Linked DNA regions of Hydrogenovibrio crunogenus. The protein of the gene in region 1 interacts with the protein of each later gene in a pairwise test. Links are inferred from orthologs where the notes say so. Each region holds a gene or a part of one and is shown on either strand. Other genes may lie near its edges. The genes, in order: gyrB and gyrA.

Region 1 (3,376 bases):
CATTTCTGCACGGTTGTATTTGTGGTAACTATCCCCTTCAACAATCGCAACGTTTAAGTTTTCGCGATCGAAAATTTTTTCTACCGCACGCTTAACAAATGATGTTCCAGCTCCTGAAGAGCCTGTTACTGTGACAATTGGATGTTCTACTGACATATCCGTCTCCTATTGTTTTATAGCCTTCCCAACAGGTTCAGCTATAAACTTAGCCTCATTAAAGAGTGCTAAGTTTTAAAGTTTAAAAATAAATTTGGGGTATTAGAATCGATTTAACTTATTTCTTAAAGTAAATTTTTCGATTATTTTTATTAAATTTTAGCTAGTGATGTGGATTACACATCAATGTTTTCAGCCTTTAACGCATTGGATTCAATGAAGTTTCGTCTTGGTTCAACTTCATCGCCCATTAGCGTTGTAAACACTTGGTCCGCTGCAATGGCATCCGAAATGGTGACTTGTAATAAACGTCTGGCTTCGGCATTCATGGTTGTTTCCCACAACTGTTCAGGGTTCATTTCCCCCAAACCTTTATAGCGCTGGATGCTTTGACCTCGTTTCGCTTCACTGAGCAACCAATCCATTGCTTCCTTAAAGCTTGAAACGTTTTCTTGTTTTTCACCACGTTGGATATAAGCGGTTTCAGACAGCAGCCCTTTCAATTGTTTGGCAACCTTGGCAATGTGGTCATACTCCGCTGCGGCGAAGAAATCTTCATCATAAATCTGAGAAGTTAGGGTGCCATGCTCACGTTGTTGTAAACGAATTTGGAATTGCGTTTCCCCTTGCAAAGCCGGTTCGACTTGAAGCTGATACTCAACTTTTTGAATTTCACCAATCGCTTTTAAACGCGGTAACCCATCGGTAATCCATTTTTCACAGGCATCATAATCGTTCAAGGTTTCAACGTGGATCGGGCTTAAATCCAACATTAATTCCAAGAAAGTCTTGCTGAAACGGCGTGCAAGACGGTCAATGATACGGTTGGTTTGTAAGAAACTTTTCGCTAACGTTTCCAATGCCACCCCTTGAATGGCAGGGGTGTCTTTCGACGTCCATAAAGCGGCTTGGTCTAAAGCGGATTGCAGTAAATAGTTTTCCAACTCTGCATCATCTTTTAAATACGCTTCTTGCTTCCCTTTCTTCACTTTATAAAGAGGCGGTTGAGCGATATAGATGTAACCGCGTTCAATCAGCTCCGGCATTTGACGGTAGAAGAACGTTAATAAAAGCGTTCGAATGTGAGATCCATCTACATCGGCATCCGTCATAATAATAATACGGTGATAACGGAGCTTGTCTGGATTGTATTCTTCATGCCCAATCCCGCATCCTAATGCTGTGATCAAGGTGCCGACTTCAGCCGACGCCAGCATTTTATCAAAGCGGGCTTTTTCAACGTTTAGGATTTTCCCTTTTAACGGCAGAATGGCTTGAGTTCGACGGTCACGCCCTTGTTTTGCAGACCCTCCTGCCGAGTCACCCTCCACTAAGTACAGCTCCGACAATGCAGGGTCTTTTTCTTGGCAGTCGGCTAGTTTTCCAGGCAACCCTGCAATATCTAGCGCGCCTTTGCGGCGTGTCATTTCACGGGCTTTACGAGCCGCTTCACGAGCACGAGCCGCATCAACGATTTTCGCAAAGACAGATTGAGCGTCTTTTGGATTTTCCAGCAAGTATTCGGCAAGCTTTTCATTCATAGCCGTTTCCACGGCCGATTTTACTTCAGACGACACCAGCTTATCTTTGGTCTGTGATGAGAATTTAGGATCCGGCACTTTAACTGAAATCACTGCCGCCAGCCCTTCACGCGCATCGTCGCCCGAGACACTCATTTTATACTTTTTCGTTAGGCCTTCTTTTTCAGCATATTGGTTTAGGGTTCGCGTCAGTGCAGCACGGAAGCCAGATAAATGCGTTCCCCCATCTCTTTGAGGAATGTTGTTGGTGAAGCAAAAAATTGATTCTTGATAGGCTTCAGACCATTGCATGGCGACTTCAACCGTAATGTCGTCCTTCACCGTTGAAAAATAAAAAGCTTCTTGATTGATTGGAGTTTTATTGACGTTAATATAATCAACAAAGGCACGAATGCCGCCTTCAAACTCAAAGACTTCGTGGCGGTCATCGCGTTTATCCAGCAGCTCAATGTGGACACCGGAGTTCAGGAAAGAGAGCTCTCTTAAGCGCTTCAATAAATAATCAAAGCTGAATTCTGTTTGTGTAAACGTTTCTTTACTGGGCAGGAAGCGAATCTCCGTCCCTGTCTCATCGGTGTCAGCAACCGCTTTAAGTGGTTCATCCGGAACACCATGACGATAAGTTTGTTTCCAAATCTGGCCTTCACGTTTAATGGTCAGGTGAAGCTCTTCTGATAAAGCATTAACCACTGAGACCCCAACCCCGTGCAACCCACCGGACACTTTATAGGAGTTGTCATCGAATTTCCCACCGGCATGAAGGACGGTCATAATAACTTCTGCAGCTGAAACCCCTTCTTCTTCATGCAGTCCAACCGGGATACCTCGACCGTTATCCGAGACAGAAACCGAGCCATCAGTATGAATGGTGACGATGACCTTATCACAATGCCCAGCTAGGGCTTCATCTATCCCGTTATCGACTACCTCGAAAACCATGTGATGCAGACCGGTACCGTCATCGGTGTCGCCAATATACATCCCAGGGCGTTTACGAACGGCATCAAGTCCTTTAAGAACCTTAATCGAGGAAGAATCGTATTCTGGTTGGATCGGATTTTCAGCTTCTTGAGTCATAAATGAGTATCTTCAATGTATTATTTTTTAGGGGGTTAGCGTGCAAAATTAGCCAGACAATTTTACCATAATTTGTCTTTTTTTGTAGTAGTTAAAATATGCTGGGAGTCGAGTTTTTAAGTGGTTGAATTTTAAATGAAAATAAATGCATCTTTAATTAGAGAGAAATGTGGATGGCTGGGTCATATCGCTTTTTTAAATCCACGTATATTTGCCTAAAATTTAGCCAGGCCTGACAATGTCGAGCATGATATAAAAGGTTTCACATGAAACGTAAAAGAAAGTCTGTGAGTTAACGGCAAGGCTTTTGTGCGGCGTTTTCAAACATGGCTTTAAAAGCGTCTTGACGCTTTGAAGCCTGGACGTAATCAACCGGTTGCGGTTGAATCAGATAGAGATAATCTCCCAGTGTTAAATCTGATAATTGATAACGGGGCTTCTCTGGGTCGGTGACACGGACAGGACTGATCACAGCAATGTTAAGAGAAGGGTTGAGTCTTTTTAGGGCAGCCACCGTGCCTAAAGATTCATTGCTGTGAAAGGCACCATTCAAGTGAAGTACTTGAGCTTCAGGTGATTGTTTGAGTACTTGGTTGATGCTT
Region 2 (3,529 bases), 1.3 Mb from region 1 along the record:
CATTCAGACTCATCAGGGATAAAGGTTTCCGCTTCAGCAACGACATTAACATTTACATAGCGTGCAGCTTCTTTAATGGCTTTTTGTGACCATACACCAGTATTGACGTAATCAACCGTATCATTTTCAGACGTTAGGTTCATTGGGATGCCAGCAAACTGCAAAGAAGCACCACCATGAACAAACAATACTTTGTAATTATCAGGTATTGCCATGATTTCACGTAATGTGTGCTCCATGTTATGGGCCACTGCCATGAATTCTTTGCTGCGGTGGCTCATTTCCATAACGGACATGCCCGTATTGTTCCAATCTAAAAATTCTGATTGTGCTTTACGCATGACCGCTTCTGGAAGCATTGCAGGTCCAGCACTAAAGTTAAATGCTCTCATTGTCTCTCTTTAGCTTATTTTTGGGTTTAAAACTCTTTCTTGGTGTAAATATAACGTAAGGAGGGTTACATCCGCCTGGCGATAACCATCGCCAGGCAAAGAAAGAGGGTTGTAAATATAGTGAATCTAATCAGTTGTTTTACTGCTCAGTGTTATCTTCAGAAGAGGTATCTGGTGCTTGATCCAATTCTGATGTTTCTTCAGAATCAATGTCAGGCAGTTCATCTTCTTGAACATCAACAACCGCCAGTCCGACGACGATTTCACCCTTGCCAACATTAATCAGCTTAACGCCTTGAGTGTTTCGCCCGACCACTGAAATTTCAGATACGCGTGTTCGAACCAAAGTACCTTTGTTGGTGATTAATACTACTTCTTGGTCCGGCGTGACAGCAACAGAATAAACAACATTACCATTACGGTCAGATGTCTTGATCGAGATAACCCCTTGTCCACCACGATTGATGGTTGAGTAGTCATCCACAGGAGTACACTTCCCATAACCATGTTCGGTAGCTGTTAAGATCAGGGTGTCTTTGCGTGCGACTTGCATGCTGATGATAGACATGTCTTCTTTCAGTTTCATGCCTCGAACACCGCGCGCTTGACGCCCCATGACTCGAACATCATTTTCATCAAAGCGAATGGCCTTACCAATATTACTGAACAGCATAATATCCTGCTCACCATCAGTGATGGCCGTTCCGACCAGTTCATCATCATCCAGTAGATCCACAGCAATAATACCATTGGCTCTAGGGCGAGAGAAGTCAGATAATGCTACACGTTTAACAGTAGATTGTTTGGTCGCCATGAAGACATAATAACCTTCCGAGAACTCTGATACTGGCAGGATGGATGTGATGTGCTCACCTGTTTCAAGCGGTAGGACGTTTACAATTGGTTTGCCTTTTGAGCCACGGCTTGCCAACGGTAATTGCCAAGTTTTTTGCCAGTACAACTTTCCACGATTCGAGAAGCACAGCAGCATGTCGTGTGTGCTGGCCACAATCATCTGACCGATCTCATCGTCTTCTTTCATTTGTGTCGCTGACTTACCTCGTCCACCACGGCGCTGAGCCTGATAATCTGATAAAGGCTGTGTTTTAATGTAGCCATCACGTGATAACGTGACAATGCGGTTTTCTACCGCAATCAAATCTTCCGCATCTATGTCTTGATAGCTGTGGTCAATTTCAGTTCGGCGTTTATCGCCAAAGTTTTCAACGACTTCTTCTAATTCTTCACGCACCACTTCTGTTAAGCGATCAGGGTTGCGTAAGATTTCTAGGAATTCAGCAATTTTAAGGACTAAATCACGGTATTCGGCAATGATTTTATCTTGTTCTAAGCCTGTTAAACGGTGCAAGCGCATTTCCAGAATGGCTTGTGCCTGTACAGGTGAAAGTTTATAGACACCCTTACCATCTGAGCCGAAACCTTCAGGAAGATCCTCAGGGCGAATATCTTTCATTTCGACCTTTTCAAGAAGCTGCTCTACATTACCAATAGACCAATCTCTTTCCAGCATACGCTCTTTTGCAACTGAAGGACTTGGAGATGCTTTAATCAACTCGATCATTTCATCGATGTTGTTAAGAGCCAGTGCCAACCCTTCTAAGATGTGTGCTTTTTCACGCGCTTTACGCAGATCGTAGATAGTACGACGTGTCACCACTTCTCGACGGTGGCGAATAAAAGCTTCGAGTACGTCCTTTAGGTTTAAAAGCTTAGGCTGTCCATTGATCAAGGCAACCATATTAATACCAAAGACGGTCTGCATGGTTGTTTGTTTGTAAAGATTGTTGATCAAAACTTCCGGAACTTCACCGCGCTTGACCTCAATGACAATGCGCATTCCGTCCTTATCCGACTCATCTCTTAGAGCAGAAATACCTTCAATTTTTTTCTCTTTGACCAGCTCAGCGATACGTTCAATTAGCTTGGCTTTGTTAACCTGGTATGGAATTTCATGAACAATGATGGAGGATTTACCGTTTTTGTCCGTCTCAACACTGGTTCTGGCACGCATTTGAACACGTCCACGTCCCGTTTCATAAGCTTCTCGAATACCTTTTGTACCATTGATGATCCCATGTGTTGGGAAGTCAGGCCCAGGTAGGAATTCCATCAACTCTGAGATGTTCAGTTCAGGATTATCAATTAATGCAATACACGCACTGATAGTCTCATTCAAGTTGTGAGGGGGAATGTTCGTGGCCATCCCAACCGCAATCCCTGAAGATCCATTGACCAACAGGTTTGGAATACGAGTCGGGAGCACGTCCGGTTCGGATTCGGACCCATCATAGTTAGGAGTGAAGTTAACCGTTTCTTTTTCTAGATCTGCGAGCAGTTCATGGGCAATTTTCGACATGCGCACTTCTGTGTAACGCATAGCTGCGGGAGAATCCCCATCAATCGAACCAAAGTTCCCTTGACCATCAACCAACATGTAGCGCAGAGAGAAAGGTTGCGCCATACGAACAATCGTATCGTAAACCGCGGTATCACCATGAGGGTGATATTTACCAATCACGTCCCCGACGATACGGGCGGATTTTTTATAGGGCTTATTCCAAGAGTTCCCTAATTCATTCATTGCGTATAAGACACGTCGGTGAACAGGTTTCAAACCATCTCTGACATCAGGCAAAGCACGCCCGACAATAACACTCATCGCATAACTTAGATAAGATTGTTGCATCTCATCTTCTAATGAGATTGGTAGAATTTCTCTCGCAAAATCTGACATAGAATTACAGTTTTCTTTTTAGTTGAAATTGACTAAGGATTATACCCCAAATCAAACCATTTCCTCTAGGTTTTATGATGTTTGATACTTAAAATTAATAATAAATAAGCTTCGAGTGTTCTTTAATGCCGAATATTACTCTTTTTTACTTAATTTTATAGGTGGGATAACAGGATAAAATCAGTCTGATTTCAAGATGTTTCATCGATTAAATTAAATAAGAAACGGATGAGTTGCTATAATCACGTCAATTTTTAAATGTCGGAACAGAGGTGCGCATGTCACAAGCTGATTTGAATAAGCATGAAAACGCAGACCCATCTGAATTGAACAATTTTAATCAATTGGCAAGCACGTGGTGGGATGAGTCGGGCGAGTTCGG

Evidence for each region.
Region 2: the proteins of gyrB (region 1) and gyrA interact in binary tests that used the Escherichia coli proteins (3 or more experiments, as listed by UniProt). The link is inferred for Hydrogenovibrio crunogenus from one-to-one orthologs.

The regions. Positions count from the first base shown.
Region 1 is NZ_CP032096.1:14,219-17,594, reverse strand. The notes cover bases 54-3,098. They hold gyrB (DNA topoisomerase (ATP-hydrolyzing) subunit B), read right to left. Parts: upstream 2,775-3,098; coding sequence 333-2,774; downstream 54-332. Other genes in these bases: GHNINEIG_RS00060 (ChaN family lipoprotein), read right to left, coding at 3,067-3,098; GHNINEIG_RS00070 (phosphoribulokinase), read right to left, coding at 54-156. Also shown: more of GHNINEIG_RS00070, read right to left, coding at 1-53; more of GHNINEIG_RS00060, read right to left, coding at 3,099-3,376. UniProt on the Escherichia coli protein: DNA gyrase negatively supercoils closed circular double-stranded DNA in an ATP-dependent manner to maintain chromosomes in an underwound state.
Region 2 is NZ_CP032096.1:1,318,508-1,322,036, reverse strand. Bases 332-3,529 are described here. They hold gyrA (DNA gyrase subunit A), read right to left. Parts: upstream 3,148-3,529; coding sequence 532-3,147; downstream 332-531. Other genes in these bases: ubiG (bifunctional 2-polyprenyl-6-hydroxyphenol methylase/3-demethylubiquinol 3-O-methyltransferase UbiG), read left to right, coding at 3,426-3,529; serC (3-phosphoserine/phosphohydroxythreonine transaminase), read right to left, coding at 332-392. Also shown: more of serC, read right to left, coding at 1-331. UniProt on the Escherichia coli protein: A type II topoisomerase that negatively supercoils closed circular double-stranded (ds) DNA in an ATP-dependent manner to maintain chromosomes in an underwound state.